3 regions of the Mesorhizobium sp. YR577 genome follow, and region 2 is predicted to be linked to each of the others. Evidence: riboswitches for the same ligand, from Rfam matches in the RefSeq annotation. Region 2 holds a riboswitch; each other region holds the start of a gene.

Region 1 (7,944 bases), on a different contig from region 2:
GCGCAGACGCCGCAGGTCATCGGGCAGCGGCGCGCGGCGATCGAGCCGCGCCACTTCGCGGGCGGCGGCAGTGCGTATGTCGCTGCCTTGCGGCAGCCATAGCAGCCAGGACAGGAAGATCTCTTCCGGGCACGACAGGGCTAGGTCTTCGACAGACGCAGCCGAGCCGGCGGAACGCTCGATCGCGCCCGATTGCCAATGCGAACCCATGGGTCAGGCCTCGACCGTCAGCGCACCGAGCGGCTTCGAACAACAGGCGAGGATAAAGCCGTCCTCGATCTCGTGGTCGAGAATGCCGCCATTGTGGCTCATCTCGACCTCGCCCGAGACCTTCTTGATCTTGCAGGTGCCGCACAGGCCGAACTCGCATGCGGCTGATATGCGCACGCCGGAAGCGCGGGCCGTCTGCAGCACGGTCTGGCCGGAGACGCAGTCGGCATCGATATCCGACAGCGCAAAGCGGATCGGGGTGATCTGCTCGACAGGCGCGCTATCGGGCGCGGGCGTGGAGGCGTCGGAGAACGGCGCCGGAACGACTTCGACCGGAGGCGCGCCAAAGCTTTCCTGATGATAATGCGCCATGTCGAAGCCGGCAGCCTCGAGCATCTGGCGCACCGCGCGCATGAACGGGTCTGGACCGCAGCAGAAGACTTCGCGGTCGCGGAAATCGGGGGCGAGCAGCGGCAGGCGCACGGCGTCGATGCGGCCCATGTGACCGCTCCAGACCTCGCGGTTCGAGCGCTCCTCGATGAGGAAGCCGAGCGACAGGCCGGGCATGCGGCTGCCGAGCAATTCGAGCTCCTTGCGGAAGATGATCTCTTCCGGGCGGCGCGCGCAGTTGACGAAGGCGATGTCGGTCCATGGCGCGCAATCGTTCAGCCAGCGCAGCATCGACATCATCGGCGTGACGCCGGAACCGGCGGAGACGAACAGGTATTTGGCCGACGGATGGTTGTGATGGGAGAAATCGCCGGCCGGGCCGTAGGCCTTGATGTGGACGCCGGGCACCAGATTGTCGAACATCCAGCGTGTGCCGACGCTGCCGGCCTGCGCCTTGACCGTGACCGCGATGGAGAACGGCCGCGACGGGCTGGACGACAGCGTGTAGGTGCGCATCAGCGGGCCGTCTTCCAGCGGCAGTTCCAGCGTGACGAACTGCCCCGGCTGGTAGCGGAACCAGGTCTGGTTGTCCGAGCGGAAGATGAAGGTCTTCACCTCCGACGCCTCGTCGATCACGCCGATGCATTCCAGCACCTGCAGCCGGTCGTTCCACGGCACCATCTCGTCCAGATGCCGATAAAGGGAAAGTTCCGTCATCGCGTTCATCCGCTTAGTTCCGTTTGATTGACCATGAGCTTGTCCGAAAACCGGCAGCCACTTTTCGCTAACGCGGTCCTACGGTTCGGGCTCATGGTTTTAGGCCACGCTGCGCAGCGCCGGCTTTTCGCCCTCGGTCAGGCGCGGTTCGATGAAGTTGCAGTACCATTCGACGAACTGCATCACGCCGCCCTCATGCTCTTCCGAGTAAGGTCCGGGCTCGTAGGCCGGCGACTTGATGCCGAAGGCATTTTCCTCGACGATCCGGCGGTCCTGGTCGTTGGTCTCGGTCCAGACATGGGTGAGTTCGGCAAGATCGTAGTCGACGCCTTCGACCGCATCCTTGTGGACCAGCCATTTGGTGGTGACTGCCGTTTCGGTGGCCGAGATCGGCAGCACGCGGAAGGTTACGGCATGGTCGCCGAGCACGTGGTTCCACGTCGTCGGATAGTGATAGAGCAGCAGCGCGCCGATCTTGTCGGCTGTTACTGTATCCGACAGGTTCTTCTTCACCGCGCGCTTGCCGGACATGGTGTAGCTGACGGCGTCGCGCAGCAGCGGCGCACGCGTGGCGCGGTATTGGCCACCGGCATCAATGCGGAACTTGCTCGGCAGGCCGACAGCCTCGCACTTCGCCCAATGAGCAAGCATTTCCGGGTCGCTTTCGGCACCGTTGACGCCGGTGACTGTCGGAGCTTCCGGGAAGGTCTTACAAAGTTCGGGATGGTTCGCCGCGCAGTGATAGCACTCGCGGTTGTTTTCCCAGACCAGCTTCCAGTTGCCCTTCTCGATGATGGTACTTTCGAAAGCGACTTTTGCTTCGCGCAGGCGATGCGGCAGGAGATAGGGCTCGACCATCGCGCGCATCGGCGCGAAATCCGCCGGCTCCTTGGCGAGGCAGATGAAGATGTAGCCGCCGACGCTTTCGCAGGCGACAGGCTTGAGGCCGAACTGGTTCTTGTCGAAGCCTTCGGCCATCTGGCGCGCAAACAGCAGGCGGCCGTCGAGCTCATAGGTCCACTGGTGATAGGGGCAGACGAGCTTGGCCGTGGTGCCCTTTTCGGCGGTGCAGACGCGCGAGCCGCGATGGCGGCAGGAATTGTGGAAGGCGCGGATGTCGCCCTTCTGGTCGCGCACGACCAGCACGGGATAGTCGCCGATCTGCGCGGTGATATAGCTGCCGGGCTTCGGCAGTTCGCAATCATGGCCGAGGAATAGCCAGTCGCGATACCAGATCAGGTCGAGATCCAGCTTGAAATAGTCCGGATCGATGTAGAAAGCCTGCTCGAGGCTGAAGCCCTCGCGGCGGTTGCGTAACTGCCGCAGCATCTCATTGCGCGCATCCATGTCCTGTCCTCGCTATCCAAGGACTGAACTGGTGGTGATGTCAGGGGAGAAAGATTGCACGGCAACGCCCGCTGGAGCCTGTCCGCGCAAAAATCCGCCGCTTGATCGCCCACCGCGATCAGTCGAATTTACAACACTCAAGGCTGGTTTCCGGGCTCTGGAGCGGTCCTGCAGGACCCGTCACGGACACCTTCCCAAGCCATTTGCGGCTCAGTGGTCTCCCGCCGTGACATTCTCCACCACCGTTGCGGGGGCAGCGCCGGCATCAAACCGGCTTCCCAATTCTCCGGTCCGCGATCAAGCGCACCAGCACCTCAAGTGTCCCGATATAATCACCGAATCGGCGCGCACGGCGATACGAAAGCGACATGGCCCAAGCGCAAAGGCGACAGCGGAAAAATCCCCCGCTATTCCGCCGCCTCGGCACGGGGCGCCGGCACGTAATTGAGGATCGGACCGAGCCAGCGTTCGACCTCGATCACCGCCATGTCCTTGCGGGCGGCGTAGTCCTCGACCTGATCGCGCTCGACCTTGGCGACGCCGAAATAATAGCTTTCAGGGTGCGAGAGGTACATGCCCGAGACGGACGAGCCGGGCCACATCGCCATGCTTTCGGTCAGGCTGACACCAGCCTTTTTCTCGGCATCGAGCAGCCTGAACAGCGTCACCTTCTCGGTATGGTCTGGCTGCGCCGGATAGCCGGGCGCGGGACGGATGCCCTGATAGGGCTCGCCGATCAACTCGTCCGGCGCGAGGGCCTCATTCGGCGCGTAACCCCAGAATTCCTTGCGAACCTTTTCATGCATGCGTTCGGCGAAGGCTTCGGCGAAGCGGTCGGCCAGTGCCTTGACGAGGATGGAGGAATAGTCGTCGTTGGCGCGCTCGAAGCGCTCGGCGATCGCCACTTCCTCGATGCCTGCCGTGACCACGAAGCCGCCGACATAATCGGGCTTGCCGCTGTCTGCAGGGGCTACGAAATCGGACAGTGCGACGTTCGGGCGGCCGTCGCGCTTGGCAAGCTGCTGGCGCAGCGTGAAGAAGGTTGCGAGTTCCTGCGCCCTACCCTCGTCGGTGTAGAGCCGAACGTCGTCGCCGACGGCATTGGCCGGCCAGAAGCCGATGACGCCCTTTGGCGCGAACCATTTTTCGGCGATGATCTGCTTCAACATCGCCTGCGCATCCTCGAACAGCTGGCGCGCGGCCGGGCCCTGTGCCTCATCTTCCAGAATCTTCGGATAGCGGCCCTTCAGCTCCCATGTCTGGAAGAAGGGCGTCCAGTCGATATAGCGGGCGAGTTCGGCGAGGTCCCAGTTCTCGAAGGTGCGCGTGCCGAGGAAGGACGGCTTTGGTGGCTGGTAGTTCGTCCAGTCGATCCGGTGCGCATTGGCGCGCGCCTTGGCCAGCGGCAGGCGCTGCTTGTCAGCCTCGGAGCGGGCATGGGCGTCCGCCACCTTCTTGTACTCGGCACGGACATTATCGACATAGCCGGGCTTGGCGTCGGCCGACAGCAGGCTGGAAACCACGCCAACGGCACGGCTGGCGTCGGTGACATAGACGGTCTGGCCGCGCTCATAGCGCGGGTGGATTTTCACCGCAGTGTGCACGCGGCTGGTCGTCGCCCCGCCGATGAGCAGCGGGACGCTGAAGCCCTCGCGCTCCATCTCGGCAGCGACATGCACCATCTCGTCGAGCGAGGGCGTGATCAGGCCGGACAGGCCGATGATGTCGACATTCTGCTCTTTCGCTGTCTGCAGGATCTTGGTTGCCGGCACCATGACGCCGAGATCGATGATCTCGTAATTGTTGCAGGCAAGCACGACGCCGACGATGTTCTTGCCAATGTCGTGGACATCGCCCTTCACCGTCGCCATCAGGATTTTTCCGGCGCTCTCGCGGCCACTGGAGGCAATGCCGTTCTTGGCATTGGCGATCTTCTCGGCTTCCATATGCGGCAGGAGGCCGGCAACCGCCTGCTTCATGACGCGGGCCGATTTCACCACCTGCGGCAGGAACATCTTTCCTGCGCCGAACAGATCGCCAACGACATTCATGCCGGCCATCAGCGGGCCTTCGATGACGTGCAACGGCCGCTCGGCCTTCAGCCGCGCTTCGTCGGTGTCGGCGTCGATGAATTCGGTGATGCCGTTGACCAGTGCGTGGCTGATACGCTGCTCGACCGGCCATTCGCGCCAGGCGAGATCGCGCTCCTTGGCCTCCTTGCCGGCCGTGCCCTTGTAGCGCTCGGCAAGCTCCAGCAGGCGTTCGGTGCCATCCTCGCGGCGGTTGAGGACGACGTCCTCGCAGGCTTCGCGCAGTTCCGGGTCGATCGATTCGTAGACGCCGAGCTGGCCGGCATTGACGATGCCCATATCCATGCCCGCCTGGATGGCGTGATAGAGGAACACGGCGTGCATGGCCTCGCGCACCGGCTCGTTGCCGCGGAAGGAGAAGGACAGGTTCGAGACGCCGCCGGAGATATGGACATGCGGCAGCGTGTCGATGATTTCACGAGTCGCTTCGATGAAATCGACGCCGTAATTGTTGTGCTCCTCGATGCCGGTGGCGACCGCGAAGATGTTGGGGTCGAAGATGATGTCTTCCGGCGGGAAGCCGGCCTGCTCGGTGAGCAGCTTGTAGGCGCGGGTGCAGATCTCGACTTTTCTGGCTTGCGTGTCGGCCTGGCCCTGCTCGTCGAACGCCATGACGACGACCGCCGCGCCATAGGCCCGGCAAAGCTTCGCGTGATGCAGGAAAGCCTCCTCGCCTTCCTTCATCGAGATGGAATTGACCAGCGGCTTGCCCTGCACGCATTTCAGCCCGGCCTCGATCACATCCCATTTGGAACTATCGATCATCACCGGCACGCGGGCGATATCGGGTTCGGCGGCGATGAGGTTGAGATACTCGACCATCGCCTTTTGCGAATCGATCAGGCCTTCATCCATGTTGATGTCGATGATCTGCGCGCCATTGACGACCTGATCGCGCGCGACATCGAGGGCTGCGGCGTAATCTCCTGCCGTAACGAGCTTGCGGAACTTGGCCGAGCCGGTGACGTTGGTGCGCTCGCCGACATTGACGAAGGGGATTTCGTCGGTGAGCACGAAAGGCTCGAGGCCCGACAGCCGCATCTTCGGCTCGATCTCGGGCAGTGCGCGCGGTGGATATTTCTTCACGACTTCGGCGATGGCGCGGATATGCTCGGGCGTCGAGCCGCAGCAACCGCCGACGATGTTGACCAGGCCTTCGCGCGCAAAATCCTCGATCTGCGCGGCCATGAATTCCGGGCTCTCGTCATACTGGCCGAATTCGTTGGGCAGGCCGGCATTGGGATAGGCGCAGACGAAAGTGTCGGCGACATCCGAAATTTCGGACAGATGCGCGCGCATGGCGTTGGCGCCGAGCGCGCAGTTGAGCCCGATGGTGAACGGGCTGGCGTGGCGAACCGAATGCCAGAAGGCCGTCGGCGTCTGGCCCGACAAAGTGCGGCCGGAAAGGTCGGTGATGGTGCCCGAAATCATGATCGGCAGATCGATGCCCTTCTCGGCAAAGACCTCGCTGCAGGCGAAGATCGCAGCCTTGGCGTTCAGCGTGTCGAAGATGGTCTCGATCAGGATCAAATCGGCGCCGCCGTCGATCAGGCCGCGCAGCTGCTCGGCATAGGCGATGCGCAGATCGTCGAAGGTTACGGCGCGGTAGCCAGGATTGTTGACGTCCGGCGAAATCGAGGCGGTGCGGTTGGTCGGCCCGAGCGCGCCGGCGACGAAGCGGCGCTTGCCGTCTTCCTGTTCGGCGCGGATCGCCGCGCGGCGCACGAGACGCGCTCCATCACGGTTGAGATCGTAGACCATGTCCTCCATGCCGTAGTCGGCCTGGGCAATGGAGGTCGAGGAGAAGGTGTTGGTCTCGATGATGTCGGCGCCGGCGATGGCATATTTGTAGTGGATTTCCTCGATCGCTGCCGGCTGCGACAGGATCAGAAGGTCGTTGTTGCCCTGCTGGTGGCAGGCGCAGCCGCCGAAGCGCTCGCCGCGAAAATGGTCCTCGTCGAAGCCGAGCCCCTGGATCTGCGTGCCCATCGCGCCATCGAGGATGAGGATGCGCTCGCGCGCCGCCTTTTCCAGTGCAGCACGTATCTCCGCGCCGTCGCGCGGTGCTGAAACGGCACCGAACAGTGCATCGAGGGTGTTATTTGACTGCGACATATTTTGCACCTTAAGCGACATGTCTGCGCATGTCACATAACGACATCTTTATGTCAACATATCATACCATGCTGATTTTACCACTGGCTGCATTCTTCCGACGGATCGCAAAGCCCGCACTCGCGTCGCGCAATCGCACAGGCGCGAATTCGCAGGCCAGAGACCTATTATGGCTGCAGTTTCGAAGGTCAAAGCGGCATTGTTTGTCCTGATGCAACCTCTGTCGGCCCCCGGCGTTTAACCACATGTCTCGATCGTGATTGGCGCGAGGCACATGCATGCCCATATTCTAGCGGGGCGGGATTTCTTCTCTGATCAAGAGATGAGGTTTGAAATGGACAGGTTGCAGTTCGTCATTCCGGTACGCATAAACCCGGAAGCTGGCCAGCCGGTTACGGAAATCTACAGCGTCGACGACGCCATGACCTTCCTTCACGAGTGGCCGGTCGGCAGGCAGGGGCCTGTCTATCAGACCGCGATGAATGCCTGCCTGGCTGCCATGATCGAGCAGGTTCCGACCGAAGATGCCCGCAAGGCGTTCACAAGCTTTGCCCGCGTCTCCAAGATCCTCACCAAGGACGACGCCCATGCGCTCGTGCTGGACGGGGACGGCGAGATAAGGCCGGCGCATTAAGCGTCGACAGGGACCGTGAGCCGCAACTTCAGATAACAATCATGTGTGCGTTGAGCCTGACGGTCGCCATCGGCCTGTGAGAACGGCTGCTGATGACCTAGATAGACCGCGTCAAGGCAAGCTTCGCCGCCAATGCAAAGGGAATAACATCGTGCCGAAATCGAAAGCCGTGGTCGAAACCGAGAATGCAAGCCGCTACCTGCAGCAGCTTTGCAAACATTGGGGCCACAAATTCACGGTCGATTTCACCCCGATCAAGGGGCATATCGATCTCGGTGAAGGGCGTCTGGTCGATATGGACGCAAGCCCGACCGCGCTTACGGTCGAGGTCGAAGCCGCTGACCTGCCGCGAATGGAACAGGTCGTCGCCGACCATATCGTGCGCTTTGCGTTTCGGGAGGAACTGGCTTTCGAGTGGAAGCCGATCGGCGGGTAGAGATT
Region 2 (7,944 bases):
CACGAATTCCGGCTTGCGCTCATAGGAAAATCCGCCGCGAATGTCGCCGATCTTGCGCGCGACGATTTCCATGACGGCCTGCTCGAGTTTCACATCGTAGCGCATCTGCGCATTTGCCGGTGCGCTCAGCACGGCCAGACATGCCGCGCTCCCCAAAAGCATTTTCATCGTGCTCTCCCTGCCCGGAGAGTTTTCTAGCGGCAACGCGCTAAAAATGGCCCAAGAGACAAGGTAAGCAAATACTCAAGGTTGAAAGTAAATGGATTCTCAACCTCGCGGCCCGCCCTGTTTTCGGGCCACCCATTCCGGGCGCAGCAGGGCCATGACAAGTTCGTCGCGATGCTCGCCACCGAAATATGCACTGCCGCGCGCGACACCTTCGGCAATGAACCCGCAGGCTTCATAGGCCCTGCGGGCACGAAGATTCTCTGGAAAAACACCCAGCCAAAGGCGATAGACGTTCGTCTGTTCGAAAACCAAATCGGCCAAGGCGGCAAGCAAGGCTCTGCCGATGCCTTTTCCAGGCTGCCGCACCGCAACGCGCTTTATCGTTGCAATGCCTTCAGGCGAGGCCCAGTCCCGCACGATGGCGAAGCCCAGGCGTTCGTCCGATGCGTGCGCGACAAAATATGCGTGCCGACCGTCGTTCAACGCCGCCACGTGGCGCGCTTCATCCCAACGTCCGACAAGCCGGTCGTACTCTTCGAGCCGCTCGGTCTCCATGATGAAGGGAATGTCTGCTTCCGTTGCCCGCACGAGTTGGAATGGCGCGGCTGCCTGCATCGAACGACGGCCGATCAGGCCGTGGCCGAGCGCACCGACTGCCCGAGCGCTGCAAACACCGTGCGCACGATGCCGGTCGAATCGAGCCCGGCGTCGACATACATCTTTTCCGGCTTGGCGTGGTCGGTGAATTCGTCCGGCAGCACCAGCGGACGCACCTTCAGGCCCGTGTCAAGCAGGCCTTCCTTGGCCAGGAAATGCAGCACGTGGCTGGCGAAACCGCCGATGGAGCCTTCTTCCACCGTCAACAGCACCTCATGCGAACGCGCAAGCCGGCGAACCAGATCTTCGTCCAGCGGCTTGGCGAAGCGGGCGTCGGCAACCGTGGTGGAAAGTCCGGCGGCGTCGAGCTCCTCGGCGGCAAGCAGGCAATCCTGCAGGCGCGTGCCGAAGGACAGAAGTGCCACCTTGGTGCCTTCCTTGACGATGCGGCCCTTGCCGATTTCGAGAATCGAGCCACGCTCGGGCATGTCGACGCCGACGCCGTTGCCGCGCGGATAGCGGAAGGCGATCGGGCCTTCGTCGAAGCTTGCGGCAGTGCGCACCATGTGGCGCAGTTCCGCCTCGTCGGCGGCTGCCATCACGACAAAACCCGGCAGCGAGGCGAGATAGGTCGTGTCGAAGGCGCCGCAATGGGTCGGCCCGTCGGCGCCGACGAAGCCTGCGCGGTCGATCGGGAAGCGCACCGGCAATTTCTGGATCGCCACGTCATGCACGACCTGGTCGTAGGCGCGCTGCAGGAAGGTCGAATAGATCGCCGCGAAAGGCCTCAACCCTTCCGTCGCCAGACCGGCAGCGAAAGTCACGGCATGCTGCTCGGCGATGCCGACATCGAAAGTGCGGCTCGGGAATACTTCTCCGAAGAGATCGAGCCCGGTGCCGGAAGGCATCGCGGCGGTGATGGCGACGATGCGGTCGTCCTCGCGCGCTTCCTGGATCAGGCTTTCGGCAAAAACCTTGGTGTAGCTCGGCGCATTGGCCGGGGCCTTGGCCTGCGCGCCGGTGATGACGTCGAACTTGTTGACGCCGTGATATTTGTCGGCGGCGGCTTCGGCAGGGGCATAACCCTTGCCCTTCTGCGTCACGACGTGGATCAGGATCGGGCCGGTGCCATTGTCGCGAACATTCTTCAGCACCGGAACGAGGTGTTCCAGATTGTGCCCGTCGATCGGGCCGATGTGGTAAAAACCCATCTCCTCGAAAAGCGTGCCGCCGGTGACATAGCCACGCGCATGTTCTACCGCTCGGGTGATGGCGCGGTCGGCGCGTGCGCCGAGATAGGAGGTCAGCTTCTTGCCGAGATCGCGGATGCCGGCATAGGTCTTGCCCGACGCCAGCCGCGCCAGATAGGCGCTCATCGCGCCCGATGGCGGCGCGATCGACATGTCGTTGTCGTTGAGGATGACGATCAGCCGCGCATTCAGCGCGCCGGCATTGTTCATCGCCTCATAGGCCATGCCCGCCGACATCGCGCCGTCGCCGATGACGGCGATGACGTTGTTGGTGCCGCCATTGAGGTCGCGCGCCACCGCCATGCCGAGGCCGGCCGAAATGGAGGTCGAGGAATGTGCGGCGCCGAAGGGATCGTATTCGCTCTCGGTGCGCTTGGTGAAGCCGGACAGCCCGTCTTCCATGCGCAGCGTGCGGATGCGGTCGCGGCGGCCGGTGAGAATCTTGTGCGGATAGGCCTGGTGGCCGACATCCCAGATGATGCGATCGTCCGGCGTGTCGAAGACGTAGTGCAGCGCCACCGTCAGTTCGACCACGCCGAGGCCCGCGCCAAGATGTCCGCCAGTGTGCGAAACGGCGTCGATCAATTCGGCGCGCAACTCCGAAGCGAGCTGTGGCAGGTCGCTTTCGGGCAGCAGCTTGAGGTCCGCGGGAATGCGGACCTTGTCCAGCAGCGGCGTCTTAGGTGGCAAAGTCACGAGGTCGAAGCCTGTCTGTAATCCATTTAGTCTACAGATTGGAGATAGAGCGTCGGCTCCGGAAAGTAAATGTGCGGTGATGACGCGTATCCCAGCGTCATAAGCATCAACTTTCAGGCAAAGGTATGAATTCCTTGTCGTCGCCTGGCACGATGTCGAAGCGGCCGGTCTTCCATTCCTGCTTGGCCTGCTCGATTCGTTCCTTGGAGGACGAGACGAAATTCCACCAGATATGGCGCGGCGAACCGAGCGAAGCACCGCCGAACAGCATGAAATGGGCGCCATTTTCCGCCGAAACCACGATCTCGTCGCCCGGCTTCAGCACCAGCAGCCGGTTTTCGGGAAAACGGTCGCCGGAAATCACAATGCTGCCGTCAAGCACATAGATGGCGCGTTCCTCGGCGTCGGCGGGAATGCTGTAGCTGGCGCCGGGGGCGAGGCGGATATCGGCGTAGAGCGTGTCGTGATAGGTCGTCACCGGCGCGCGCATGCCTTCAAGCTCGCCGATCACCACCCGCCCGGTCACGCCCTCGGCGCTGAATTCGGGCAGCGTGGCGCTTGCGGTATTCTCGAAGACGGGCGCGATTTCCTCCTTGTGGTCGGGCAGCGCGATCCAGGTCTGCAGGCCCGAAACCGACATCGGCGCACCGCGCATTTCCTCGGGCGTGCGCTCGGAGTGGACGATGCCGCGCCCGGCGGTCATCAGGTTCACGTCACCGGGCGAGATCACCATTTCCGTGCCGAGCGAATCGCGGTGCCTGATCTTGCCATCGAACAGATAGGTGACGGTCGAAAGACCGATATGCGGATGCGGGCGCACGTCGAGCGCCTTGCCTGCGCGCAGGATGGCCGGCCCCATGCGGTCGAAGAAGATGAACGGTCCGACCAGCCTGCGCTTTGCCGTCGGTAGTGCGCGCCGCACCTCGAAGCCACCGATGTCCTTGGCGTTGGGAATGACCATCAGCTCGATGGCATCGCAGGAGAAGGCGTCGCCCGGTTCGGGATCGCGTGCGGGAAAAAAGCTCATGGGACACTCCGGTCTGCGGTTGCGTTCAACCTTATGCAGAGAGGCTACGCCCCAAGCGCGACAATCGAAAGTCCCATACCGGAGACGGTATGTTCAATCGCTGAGCCTAGAACAGGCGCACGACAAGCGTCATGCGTTTGCAAAACGCAGCGCCGAACGGGCCTTCGCCTTGGCGGCTTCTTCCTCGCGGTTGCGCGGATGCTGGTGCGTTTCCATCGAATGCAGCAGTTCGTGCGCCGCCTCCGCTATCTGATCGACGGCGCGGTTGAAGGCTTCCTCGTTCTTCTTGGAAGGTTTCGTCGTACCGCTCAGCTTGCGGACGAACTGAAGTGCTGCGTCGCGGATCTCGTCATGCGTCGCCGGTGGCTCGAAATTGAACAACGTCTTGATATTGCGGCACATCGTCAGCTCCCGGATTTTCCATCGACCCTTTGTCTGCTTCATAACTGGGCGCGAGGTGCCGCGACGTCAAGTCATTCGCCGTCGAGCGGCTCCGTGCCCACCGGCTTGCCGTCGCGCGACAGGCGGATCTTCTCGACCTTGTCTTCGGCGGCCTTGAGCAGCCGGTCGCAATGGGTCTTCAGCGCTTCGCCGCGCTCATAGATCTTGATCGACTGGTCGAGCGGCACGTCGCCGCGCTCCAGATCGTCGACGATCTTTTCCAGCGCCTCCAGCGCCTGCTCGAAGCTCATCGCCTTGATTTCTTCACTCGGCTCGGTAGCCATTCCTTATCCTTTCATCAGGCGCTTTACATGCGCCGCGACCGAGAACGACAGGCCCTCGAGGTCGTATCCGCCTTCCAGCAGGCTGACGAGCCGGTTGCTCGCATGGCGCGTGGCGCGGTCCATGAGTTCGCCGGTCGCCCAGTCGAAATCGTCTTCGGTCAGGTTGATCTCGGCCAGCGGGTCGCGGTGATGCGCATCGAAACCGGCCGAAATGATGATCAGGTCCGGCGCGAAATCGTCGATCGCCGAAAACACGCGCGAACGCATCGCTTCGCGAAAAATGTCGCTGCCGGTCTGCGGTGCCAGCGGCGCGTTGACGATGTTGCCGGCGCCCGTCTCGTTCTTCGCGCCGGTGCCGGGGTAAAGCGGCATCTGGTGCGTCGAGCAGTAGAGCACCGACGGGTCGTCCCAGAAAATGTCCTGCGTGCCGTTGCCGTGGTGCACGTCCCAGTCGACGATGGCGACGCGCTCGGCGCCGTGCTTCTTCTGTGCATAGCGCGCGGCGATCGCGGCATTGTTGAACAGGCAGAAGCCCATCGCCGTGGTCTTTTCGGCATGGTGCCCCGGCGGGCGGCTGGCGACGAAGACATTGTCGGCCTTGCCGGAAAACACGTCGTCCACAGCCGCGTTCGCCGCACCTATCGCCGTCAGCGCCGCGATCCAGCTTTTGGGGCTGGCGGAGGTGTCGGCATCGATGGAACGGATACCCTCTTGCGGGATAGCCGCGCGCACTTTTTCGACATGGCTTTCCGGGTGGGCGTAAAGAATCGTCGCCTCGTCGCCCTCCGGTGCCTCGACTCGGTCGAGTGCGGCAAAGGCCTCGTCTTCCAGCACGCGCGCGATTGCACGCAGGCGGTCCGGGCGCTCCGGGTGGCCGGGCGGCGTCAGATGCTCGAGATAGATCGGATGTGAATAGAGACGCGTCGTCATGCAAACATCCTATCAGGAAAGACCGTGCCGCCGCCATGCGTCGGCGCCGGAAGCCTGGGGAAAATCCTCTTTGCGAAATCATAGGTCGGCATCGGGGGATGTTTTTGCAAGCGTTGCGCGCTAAGTCTTCGGCACTGTCAGGTGCCTGCCGCAAGGTGGGAGAATCGGGAACACGGTGAAAATCCGTGGCGTGCCCAACGCTGTAAGGGGAACCGCACCGGCAAATGCCACTGTTCGTTTGAACGGGAAGGCGCCGGACGCGGGATGAACCCAAGCCAGAAGACCGGCCCGGCAGAAATAGTCATCCGCGTGGACAGGCGGAGCGACATTTTTTCGATCGCAAGGGGAAATGCGATGAATGCTGTCCGCAACCGCGCCTGCCGTGAAAATGCCTTCGAAGAAGCCGAGCGCGATGCCGTCTACCGCGCCATCTTCACCCGCCGCGACGTGCGCAGCCATTTTCGTCCCGACCCGATAGACGATACGGTGCTGGCCCGGCTGCTGCTCGCCGCCCACCACGCGCCCTCCGTCGGCTTCATGCAGCCCTGGAACTTCATCGTCGTCCGCGACATGCAGCGCCGGCAGGCCGTGCGCGACCTTTTCCTCGCCGCCCGCGAGCAGGAACTGCCTAATATCGCCGAGGAGCGGCAGGCGCTCTACCGCAAGCTGAAACTAGAAGGCATATGCGAAAGCGCGTTGAACCTCTGCATCACCTGCGACCGCTCTCGCTCGAAGGGTTCGCCGCTCGGCCGCTGGCACAATCCCGAGATGGACATCTACAGCACGGTTTGCGCCGTGCAGAATTTCTGGCTGGCGGCGCGCACTGAGGGCATCGGCGTCGGGTGGGTCAGCATCATCGACGTGGACGCTTTGAAACGCGTGCTGAACATTCCCGGCCACGTCGTCCCGATCGCCTATCTCTGCGTCGGCCATGTCTCGGAATTCGCGCCGCGACCCGACCTCGAGCGAAACGGCTGGGGCAGCCGCCTGCCGCTTTCCGATCTGATCATGAGCGAGATCTTCGGCGGCGAAGGCGAAGACGCGCTGAAGGACATCGCCAACGACGTGCCCCGTTAACGCGCCCTCTCAGCCCTTGTCGACCAGCAGCCCGTTAAGCAAGGTCTTGAAGGCCGAGACGGCTTTGCGTGAGGTTTCCTCGGGATCATCGGAATTCGCGATCCTCTGCGATGCCTGGCTGCTCGCGCCATTGATCAGCCGCGCCGCGGTGCCCGGGTCGAGATCGGGAACGACAATCCCCTCTTCCTGCAGCTGGGTCAGATTTTCCGTCATCGAGGCTTCGCAGGCGCTGGCGTTCGGCCATTGCGACGGATCACCCAGCACGGCAGGGGCGTCGCGGAACAGGATGCGCTGGATTTCCGGATCGAGTGCCAGTTCGATGTAGCTGGTGCATTCGTCGACGAAATGCTGCCAGCGCGTCGGCGCCTTTTCCGCGATTTCGCGCACCCGCACCGCCATCTCGCCGTCGATCTCGGCAATAACGGCCTGGAGCAGGCCCTTCTTGTCGCCGAAGTGATGATAGAGCGCGCCGCGGGTCAGGCCGGCTGCGGCGGTGAAATCGTCCATCGAGGCTTCCGCATAGCCGACCGTGCCGAAAGCATGACGCGCAGCCTCCACCAACTTGGCGCGCGTTTCGGCGATCATCTCCTTGCGTGGTTTATGCGCCATCAAATCTCCTTCGCATACGATGCGTATATTATTTGACATACGCGACGTATGCAACTATCTAGATTGCATACGCCACGTATGTAAGTGGTGCCCCTCTGGAAATCCAGGAGCATTCGATGTCCAACCCCTATAGCGAGATATTCAAGGCGCCGGGAGCCAAAGGCTTCGCTGCCGCCGGTTTTATTGCGCGGCTGCCAATCGCCATGGCGCCGATCGGCATCGTCGCCATGCTGTCGCAGACCCATGGCGAATACTGGCTGGCGGGTGCCGTCTCTGCAACCTATGCGCTGACCAATGCCGTCTTCGCCCCTCAGATCTCGCGGCTGGTCGATCGCTTCGGCCAGACAAGGGTACTCGTTCCAACAACGATCATCTCGGTGATCGCTTTCGCAGCACTGCTTGTCGCCACCAACCAGAACTGGCCGATCTGGACGCTGTTCGTGTCGGCGTTTGTGGCCGCGGCAATGCCCAGCATGCCGGCAATGGTGCGGGCGCGCTGGTCCGAGATTTTCCACGACCGTCCTGAACTCAACACCGCCTTCGCCTTCGAATCGGCGGCGGACGAACTCGTCTATATCGCCGGCGCGTCGCTGTCGGTGGGCCTCAGCGTGGCCCTGTTCCCGGAAGCGGGCATGCTGGCGAGCACGCTGTTCCTCGCATTCGGATCGGCGGCCTTCATCCTGCAACATTCGACGGAACCCGGAATCAGGCCGCTGGACCATGGTGGCGGCGGCTCGGCGATCCGGCAGCGGCCGGTTCAGATCATCACCTTTGCCCTGATCTTCATCGGCGCGATCTTCGCGACCGCTGAAGTCAGCGCGGTGGCGATCACCAAGGAACTCGGCCAGCCGAGCGCTGCAAGCCT
Region 3 (7,944 bases), on a different contig from region 2:
CAAGCGGGCAACCGAGGTTGAGGTGGCAGCGGCCCTGGAACTCGCGGAACGTCTGGTGCGCGAGGTTCTCGAACATCCGCAAGGCGCAGACTCAGAGGTCTTGCAGCTTGCGGATATTCCGTTGCGGATAGGCAATCTGCGTCACGTGCGAATACTTGTAACCAATGCCGACGGCGGCCGGGCCGCACTTCTGCCGATGGCAGCCAGCAACGCAGTCGTCGGCGATCAAGTCGCCGTGCCGCGGTGGTTTACGTCGATTGTCCGCGTCGAGGACGTTCGCCGCGAGATGCAGGTCGTTTCCGGCGGCCGTCACATCGGCTCGGTTATCATTGTCGGGCACGCATCGGACGAGATCGGCGAAGTCTGGCAGGACACCCGGTCTCTCGGTCTTGTAGCGCTCGTACTCGGCCTGATCGTGTTGGGGATACTCTACCTTGCGCTTGGGCGCGTGCTTCACCCACTGACAAATCTGGCGAATGGCCTGCGTGAACTCGAGAAGGGGCAGTTTCGACATCGCCTCTCGCGCCCAAACGTGCAGGAACTGGCTGATATTACCGATCGTTTCAACGCGCTCGCCAATCGGCTCGGTGCCGCGAAGGTCGACAATGAGCACCTGAATCATCAGCTGGTTACGGTCCAGGACGATGAGCGCCGGCAGGTCGCCACCGAGCTCCACGACGAACTGGGCCCTTGCCTGTTCGGCATCAAAGCCAACGTCGCTTCCCTGGAACGCCTCGCAGGAAGCCTGCCGGACAATGTGGCGGGGCAGGTGAGGGAACGTACGGCGACGATCGATGAGATTGCCGACAAGATTCAGACCATGAACCGCAGCCTTCTCAACAAGCTCCGCCCTATGGCACTCAATCATCTTCCGCTTGCCGAAGTGATTGCCGGTTTGCTGGCCGAGTTCCAACGGCATGGACCGACGCCGAAGATCTCCCTTGCCGTCGGCCGCCTTGCCGACAGATATGATGATCCGGTCAACATCACGATCCACCGATGCATTCAAGAGGGAATCACCAATGTCCTTCGGCATGCTGAAGCACGGAGCATAGACGTCGCATTGGGCGAGCAGCCGGCCACCAGTCAAGAGAGCGAGCATCCGGGGCATCGCACTGTGCTGCAACTTTCGATCAAGGATGATGGGCGCGGCTTTGCGCCGGGAACGGCCCGTGGTCTCGGGTTGACCGGTATGGAAGAGCGCGTGCGTGCACTTGTCGGAAATTTTTCGATCACGAACCAACCCGGTGCTGGAACCCGTCTCGAAATTTCCATCCCGCTCAATCAGCAGCAATCCACACGCGGCCAGAACGGTACTCGGGTAGGACAGCCATGACGCAGGTTCTCATCATCGATGATCATCCGATTGTGTTGCAGGGATGCCGGCGCATTCTGCAGGATGCGGGAGTTCACGAGATGTTGGAGGCCGACAGTGTCGTTGCCGGCTACCGCCTTTACCGACGCAAGCACCCGGATGTCGTCGTCATTGACCTCGCCCTGCAGGGCGGCGGGCTTGGCGGCCTCGATCTGATCAGACGCATGCGACTTCACGACACCCGCACGCCAATTCTTGTCTTCAGCATGCATAGCGACCCCGTCATCGTGAGCCGTGCACTAAAGGCTGGCGCTACCGGATATGTATTGAAGGATGCCGGTCCTCGCGACTTTCTTGAAGCATTTGAGTCAGTGCGCGCCAGAAAACCCTATCTTGGTCATCAAATGGCTCTGCAGGTGGCGCTCATCGGAACGCCGGGGCGCAGCCGCGGCTTGCTCGCAGAGGCAACGCCACGAGAGTTGCAGACGCTTGCCCTGCTGGCAGAAGGCAAGCCTTACGCGGAAATCGCCGATGATCTCGGCGTCAGCTATAAAACGGTTGTGAATATGAGTTCACAGCTCAAAATCAAGCTCGGCGCTCGCAATCTTCCCGAGTTGATTCGTATGGCTGTTCAATACGTCTCTTCGTCTTCCGACCGTCCGGTGGCCAGCTCTCTGCGATAACTGGCCAATCCATTCCAATGCATGTGTTCCGGCCATAGGTGATCGTGTCGAATTTATCCGTGCTATCCGAATACAAGCTGTTGACGTCTACTGTGTCGTTGGCACAGTATGTAGATATCGTGGTTCTTTCGAGTCTGTTCGGGCTTGAGAGCTAAGAGGGAAGCCGGTGCGCGATATCGCAATGCCGGCGCTGCCCCCGCAACTGTAAGCAGTGAGCTTAAGTCGAGTAACGCCACTGGCGCCAAGGCGCTGGGAAGGCCGACGGAAGCGACGACCTGCGAGCCACGAGACCTGCCGCGATAGATTTTGAACGTCCACGGGCGGGGTGTCCCGGTGGTGCGCTTGCTTCGTGCGGCTTGCGTCGCACGGTCTATCGGAATGCGTCCGCAGTTATCCCCGTCTTGCAACACTACGGGGATTTAAGATGCCGGCGACTTCGACAGTTCAGACCAACGGGACCGACAGGGTTCCATCCACTTTCACCGAGATGGGAGATCGGCAGACCGAGCCCGGTTATCGCGTCATTCGCCGCAACGGCGCGGTGACGCCGTTCGACGCCTCCAAGATCACCGTTGCGCTGACCAAGGCGTTTCTCGCCGTCGAAGGTTCGGTCGCGGCAGGCTCGCGGCGCGTCCACGATGTCGTGGAAGAACTGGCGTCGCACGTCGTGTATGCGCTGACGCGGCGCGCCGATGCTGGCCGCACCTTTCATATCGAGGAAATTCAGGATCAGGTCGAACTGGCGCTGATGCGAAGCGAGCACCACAGGATAGCGCGCGCCTATGTACTCTATCGCGAGGAGCGGGCGCGTGAGCGGGCGCTTGCGAAGGCAGCTACGACCGAGATTGCCGCACCTTCGCTGAAGGTGAGGGCCGATGACGGCAGCCTTGTTCCGTTCGACAAGGCGCGGCTTGCCCGCATCGTCGAGGAAGCCTGTGAAGGGCTGGATGCGGTTTCGTCCGATCTGATCCTCGGCGAGACGGGGCGCAATCTCTATGATGGCATCACGCTGGACGAGCTTTCGCTTGCGCCGATCCTGGCCGCGCGCACGCTGTCGAGACCGAACCGAATTATGCGCTGGTCAGCGCGCGTCTGCTGCTCGACCGGTTGCGGCGTGAGGCGCTGACCTTCGTCACGGGTCGGACCGAGCAGGCGACGCAAAGCCAGATGGGTGAACGCTACGCTTCCTATTTCCCGGAGTACATTGCGACCGGCATCAAGGCTGAGCTGATCGATCCGGAACTCGGCCGCTTCGATCTCGCTCGTCTTGGTTCTGCACTGAAGCCCGAACGCGACCTGCAATTCCAGTATCTTGGCCTCCAGACGCTCTATGACCGCTATTTCCTGCACACCAAAGGCAAGCGGTTCGAACTGCCGCAGGCTTTCTTCATGCGCGTCGCGATGGGATTGGCCTCACGCGAGATCGACCGCGAGGCCCGCGCGATCGAATTCTACAACCTTCTGTCGTCCTTCGATTTCATGGCCTCGACGCCGACGCTGTTCAACTCCGGCACGCTGCGGCCGCAGCTTTCCTCCTGCTTCCTGACCACCGTTGCGGACGATCTCGACGGCATTTTCAAGGCGGTGAAGGACAATGCGCTGCTGGCCAAATATTGCGGCGGTCTCGGCAATGACTGGGCCCCGGTGCGCGGGCTCGGCGCGCATATCAAGGGCACCAATGGTGAAAGCCAGGGCGTGGTGCCGTTCCTCAAGGTGGTGAACGACACGGCGATTGCCGTCAACCAGGGCGGCAAGCGCAAGGGTGCGGTCTGCGCCTATCTCGAGACGTGCATGTCGACATCGAGGAGTTTTTGGACCTGCGCAAGAACACCGGCGACGACCGCCGCCGCACGCATGACATGAACACCGCCAACTGGGTGCCGGACCTGTTCATGCAGCGCGTTGAGACTGATGGCGAGTGGACGCTGTTTTCGCCCGACGAGACGCCGGATCTGCACGATTTCTACGGCTCGGCTTTCAAGACGGCCTATGAGGTTTATGAAGCGAAGGCTGCTGCCGGCGGCATCAAGGTATTCAGAAAGGTCCGCGCGCTCGATCTCTGGCGCAAGATGCTGACCATGCTGTTCGAGACCGGGCATCCATGGATCACGTTCAAGGACCCTTGCAATATCCGCTCGCCGCCGGGCCATATCGGCGTCGTGCATTCGTCCAATCTCTGCACAGAGATCACACTCAATACGCCGAAGGACGAGGTCGCGGTCTGCAATCTCGGCTCCGTCAATCTGATCAATCATCTGACTGTGAGTGGCCTCGACCTCGACCGGTTGGCGCGCACGGTAAAGACCGTCATGCGCATGCTCGACAATGTCATCGACATCAATTTCTACACGATCCCCGAGGCGCGCCGTTCGAACCTGCAGCATCGGCCCGTCGGGCTTGGGCTGATGGGCTTTCACGATGCGCTGCAGGCGCTGAAGATCGCCTACGCTTCCGACGAGGCCGTGGCATTCGCCGATATCAGCATGGAAGCGGTCAGCTACAACGCGATCTCGGCGTCCTGCGATCTTGCCGCCGAGCGCGGTCGCTATCCGAGTTTTGCCGGTTCGCTGTGGTCGAAGGGCGTTCTGCCGATCGATTCCATCGACCTTCTGGCGCAGGCGCGTGGTGGCAAGGTCGATATGGACCCGTTCACTGACGCTCGACTGGGAGAGCCTGCGCAAGCGCGTGAAGAAAAACGGCATGCGCAATTCCAACACTATGGCGATCGCGCCGACGGCGACGATCTCCAACATCTGCGGCGTGTCGCAGTCGATCGTGCCGGCCTACCAGAACCTGTTCGTCAAATCGAACATGTCCGGCGATTTTACCGTGGTGAATGCAGCACTTATGCATGACCTGAAGGCGAGGGGGCTGTGGGACGAGGTGATGGTTTCCGATCTCAAATATTTCGACGGCTCGGTCGGGCAGATCGACCAGGCGCAGTCGCTCAACCTCTACATTGCCAATCCCAGCGGCAAGAAGCTCGACGCGCTCTACCGTTGGCCTGGAACAAGGGGTTGAAGACTACCTACTACCTGCGTTCGCGCTCGGCCTTGCATGTCGAGAAATCGACGCTGAAGGGCACCAACGGCAAGCTCAACGCGGTCTCCGCGGTCTCCGCGGTCAGCGTGGCTGCGGCACCCATCGTCGTCAATGCCGACGCCGCATGGGGCAAGGCCTGTGCCATCGACGATCCCGAATTTGAAGCGTGCCAGTAGGCTAAAGCTGATCGCGTAGCCCGACGCCGCCCCTCATCCGACCCTTCGGGCCACCTTCTCCCCGTGAACGGGGAGAAGGAAGAAAAGCGGCAAGGTTGCTGCCAGGCATCCTCTCCCCGTCACTATACGGGGAGAGGATGCCGGCAGGCAGGTGAGGGGCAGCGCCGGCCATGCAGAATAATCGTTGAGGAGAACAACAAAATGCTCGACTGGTCCGAATCAAAAACCACATCCGCTGTCTCGCTTCTCGCCGGCAATGCGCCTCTCACTGATGCTACCGGCCTCGGCGAGATCGAGCGTGGCGGCAGCCGCGTGCGCGTCGACGACAAGCGGATGATCAATGCGCGTGCGGACGTCAATCAACTTCTGCCGCTGAAGTATCGCTGGGCCTGAGAAAAATACCTCAACGGCTGCAACAATCACTGGATGCCGACCGAGTTTCCATGCAGGCAGATATTGCCCTGTGGAAATCGAAGGACGGGCTGACCGACGACGAGCGGCGCATGATCAAGCGCAATCTCGGCTTCTTCGCCGCTTCAGAGTCGCTGGTGGCCAACAACATTGTGCTGGCGATCTATCGGCACCTGACCAACCCGGAATGCCGGCAATATCTGCTGCGTCAGGCTTTCGAGGAAGCGATCCACACCCACACCTTCCAGTACATCGTGGAAAGTCTCAGCCTCGATGAGGGTGATCTGTTCAACATGTACCGCGAAGTGCCGTCGATCACCGACAAGGCGGCGTGGGCGCTGAAACACACGCAGAATATCGACGATCCCGATTTCCGCACCGGCACGCCGGAAGCGGACCGCGACTTCCTGCGCGACCTCGTGGCCTTCTACGTCATCTTCGAGGGCATGTGGTTCTATACGGGCTTTGCGCAGATCCTGTCGCTCAGCCGCCGCAACAAGATAGTCGGCATCGCCGAACAGTATCAGTACATATTGCGCGACGAGAGCATCCACCTGAATTTCGGCATCGACGTCATCAATCAGATCAAGATCGAGAACCCCGATCTGTGGAGCAACGCATTCCAGGATGAGGTACGCGGTATGATCCGCGATGCGGCGGAACTGGAAGCCGCCTATGGCCGCGATACGATGCCGCGCGGCTTCCTCGGCCTCAATGCAGCGCTGTGCGAAACCTACATGCATTTCATCGCCAACTGCCGCTGCGCCCAGCTTGGCCTTCAACCGGTCTTTGCGGAGGTGGAAAATCCGTTTCCTTGGATGTGCGAGGCGATGGATTTGAAGAAGGAAAAGAACTTCTTCGAGACCCGCGTCATCGAATACCAGAACGGCGGAGCACCGGCTTGGGATTGAGTACGGAGCACATCCCCGCGGCGGCGAGCATGACACGCTCGCCGCAACCCGAGGGCGTTTTCCTGTCATGGCTTCTGGCGCAGCCGATCGGTGCCGATCTGGCTGCTACAGCGGACATAGAGATCAGTCGCCTCGGCCGTTGGCAAGTGGCCATCAAATCAGCGATGTTCGGCTACAGTCGAGGAAGACGCGGACTAACGAGACGGCCTGAACAATTGGATCGCAAACGACGCATTCACGTCCATCCTCTCAGATACCAAACATGATTTCAGTTGGGCTGCCAGCGCAACGAACTCCGCCGCTAGAGAGGCACGGAAGCGGAAAGAGGCGGCGTAAAAGACCGGTCTCCGACTATTTCCAGACACCAAAATGATCTTGCATGTAACGGATGCAGCGAGCATTCGCTTCGGTCCGGCCTGCGCCGTCTATCGTCGCTTCGACCAAGGCATCCAATTCGTTGGCATCGGTCCAGCCGGGTTGTTCCAGACCGGCCGGGAGCCAAATACCGATGCTTTTGGCTGCCAAAAGGCCGGACAACCAATAATCGTCTACCGCCCAGAGTATGCTGGGAATGCCGAAGGCTGATTCATCGAAGAAATGCGGACGAACCACGGCACCGCCGAAGCCCGTCAGCACGTCCGCATATCCCGCGCGGGAGACAACGACACGTCCAGGGCGTGGGCCAGGCGTGTTCGTCAACATGGATGCAAGGCCGTGCTTGAAGCGCGCAAAACGATGGTCAAATTTGCTCTTGTCTCGGACAGCCCTTGGCAGGAGCGAGCGTTTAAGGCCGAGGCGTAAGTCCTTGCCGAAAAGCGCGACGCATTCATCGGGCCTCTCGCTCTGGGCGTCAAAGAGTGTTGCGGCCCAATCATGACGATAGAGACGATCGTCGTCGCAGAAGAGTAGCTGCGCATCGCGGCCACGCAGAGAATGGGCCGCAAAAAGCACTTTGGTGGCGGGTCCGAGGTCGTCGTCGGATCGTACAATGGTTACGCCGGCGGGAACATCGGGCAGTTCGCCTCCATAGTCTGGGAAACGACGGTAACGTCTCGGCACGTAAAGGCGGATTTCGTCAATCTGTCCGGTCTGGCTGACCAGGCTTTTCAAGGTGGCTCCAACTGCTTCAAACCGTGGCGGGATTGTCGTAAGCGAGATGACGCGCAAAGATTTGCTCGGAATTGGTGGAGGGGGTTCCTCGTGCCTTGTGCGCAGGCAGTAGTCAAGGCCCGCTCGCCGCCAGTCAATAGGGCGCCTGTCCATTTCAGCAGTGTGGGGAAGTGTTCATCCCGCCGGGCTCATAACTCGGAGAGCGTCGATAGCAGCCAGTTCAGGAATCGCGAACGCTTAGCGCCAGTGAACAATTCACTGACAATCCGCAGGAAAAGTCAGTCATCCCGCATGCC

What was found. Region 2 has a riboswitch for cobalamin ahead of bluB (5,6-dimethylbenzimidazole synthase). Riboswitches for the same ligand answer to the same signal wherever they lie in the genome.
Region 1: another riboswitch for cobalamin. It lies ahead of BM413_RS20430 (aromatic ring-hydroxylating oxygenase subunit alpha); the one in region 2 lies ahead of bluB (5,6-dimethylbenzimidazole synthase).
Region 3: another riboswitch for cobalamin. It lies ahead of BM413_RS30155 (ribonucleoside-diphosphate reductase subunit alpha); the one in region 2 lies ahead of bluB (5,6-dimethylbenzimidazole synthase).

The regions. Positions count from the first base shown of each region.
Region 1 is NZ_FPBI01000014.1:62,467-70,410, reverse strand. Features, by position in the region: gene BM413_RS20440 (hypothetical protein) at 1-210, opposite strand, end outside; gene BM413_RS20435 (FAD-binding oxidoreductase) at 214-1,317, opposite strand; gene BM413_RS20430 (aromatic ring-hydroxylating oxygenase subunit alpha) at 1,417-2,664, opposite strand; cobalamin riboswitch at 2,788-2,996, opposite strand; gene metH (methionine synthase) at 3,072-6,869, opposite strand; gene BM413_RS20420 (DUF982 domain-containing protein) at 7,204-7,503, shown strand; gene BM413_RS20415 (DUF2218 domain-containing protein) at 7,655-7,939, shown strand.
Region 2 is NZ_FPBI01000008.1:33,641-41,584, reverse strand. Features, by position in the region: gene BM413_RS13080 (hypothetical protein) at 1-168, opposite strand, end outside; gene BM413_RS13075 (GNAT family N-acetyltransferase) at 268-723, opposite strand; gene dxs (1-deoxy-D-xylulose-5-phosphate synthase) at 798-2,711, opposite strand; gene BM413_RS13065 (pirin family protein) at 2,818-3,738, opposite strand; gene BM413_RS13060 (DUF2277 domain-containing protein) at 3,868-4,140, opposite strand; gene BM413_RS13055 (exodeoxyribonuclease VII small subunit) at 4,212-4,463, opposite strand; gene BM413_RS13050 (histone deacetylase family protein) at 4,467-5,393, opposite strand; cobalamin riboswitch at 5,516-5,700, shown strand; gene bluB (5,6-dimethylbenzimidazole synthase) at 5,748-6,470, shown strand; gene BM413_RS13040 (TetR/AcrR family transcriptional regulator) at 6,480-7,079, opposite strand; gene BM413_RS13035 (MFS transporter) at 7,196-7,944, shown strand, end outside.
Region 3 is NZ_FPBI01000037.1:32,962-40,905, reverse strand. Features, by position in the region: gene BM413_RS30165 (histidine kinase) at 1-1,336, shown strand, start outside; gene BM413_RS30160 (response regulator transcription factor) at 1,333-1,998, shown strand; cobalamin riboswitch at 2,102-2,312, shown strand; partial or broken gene BM413_RS30155 (ribonucleoside-diphosphate reductase subunit alpha) at 2,486-5,216, shown strand; partial or broken gene BM413_RS30150 (ribonucleotide-diphosphate reductase subunit beta) at 5,418-6,538, shown strand; gene BM413_RS30145 (glycosyltransferase family 2 protein) at 6,890-7,648, opposite strand.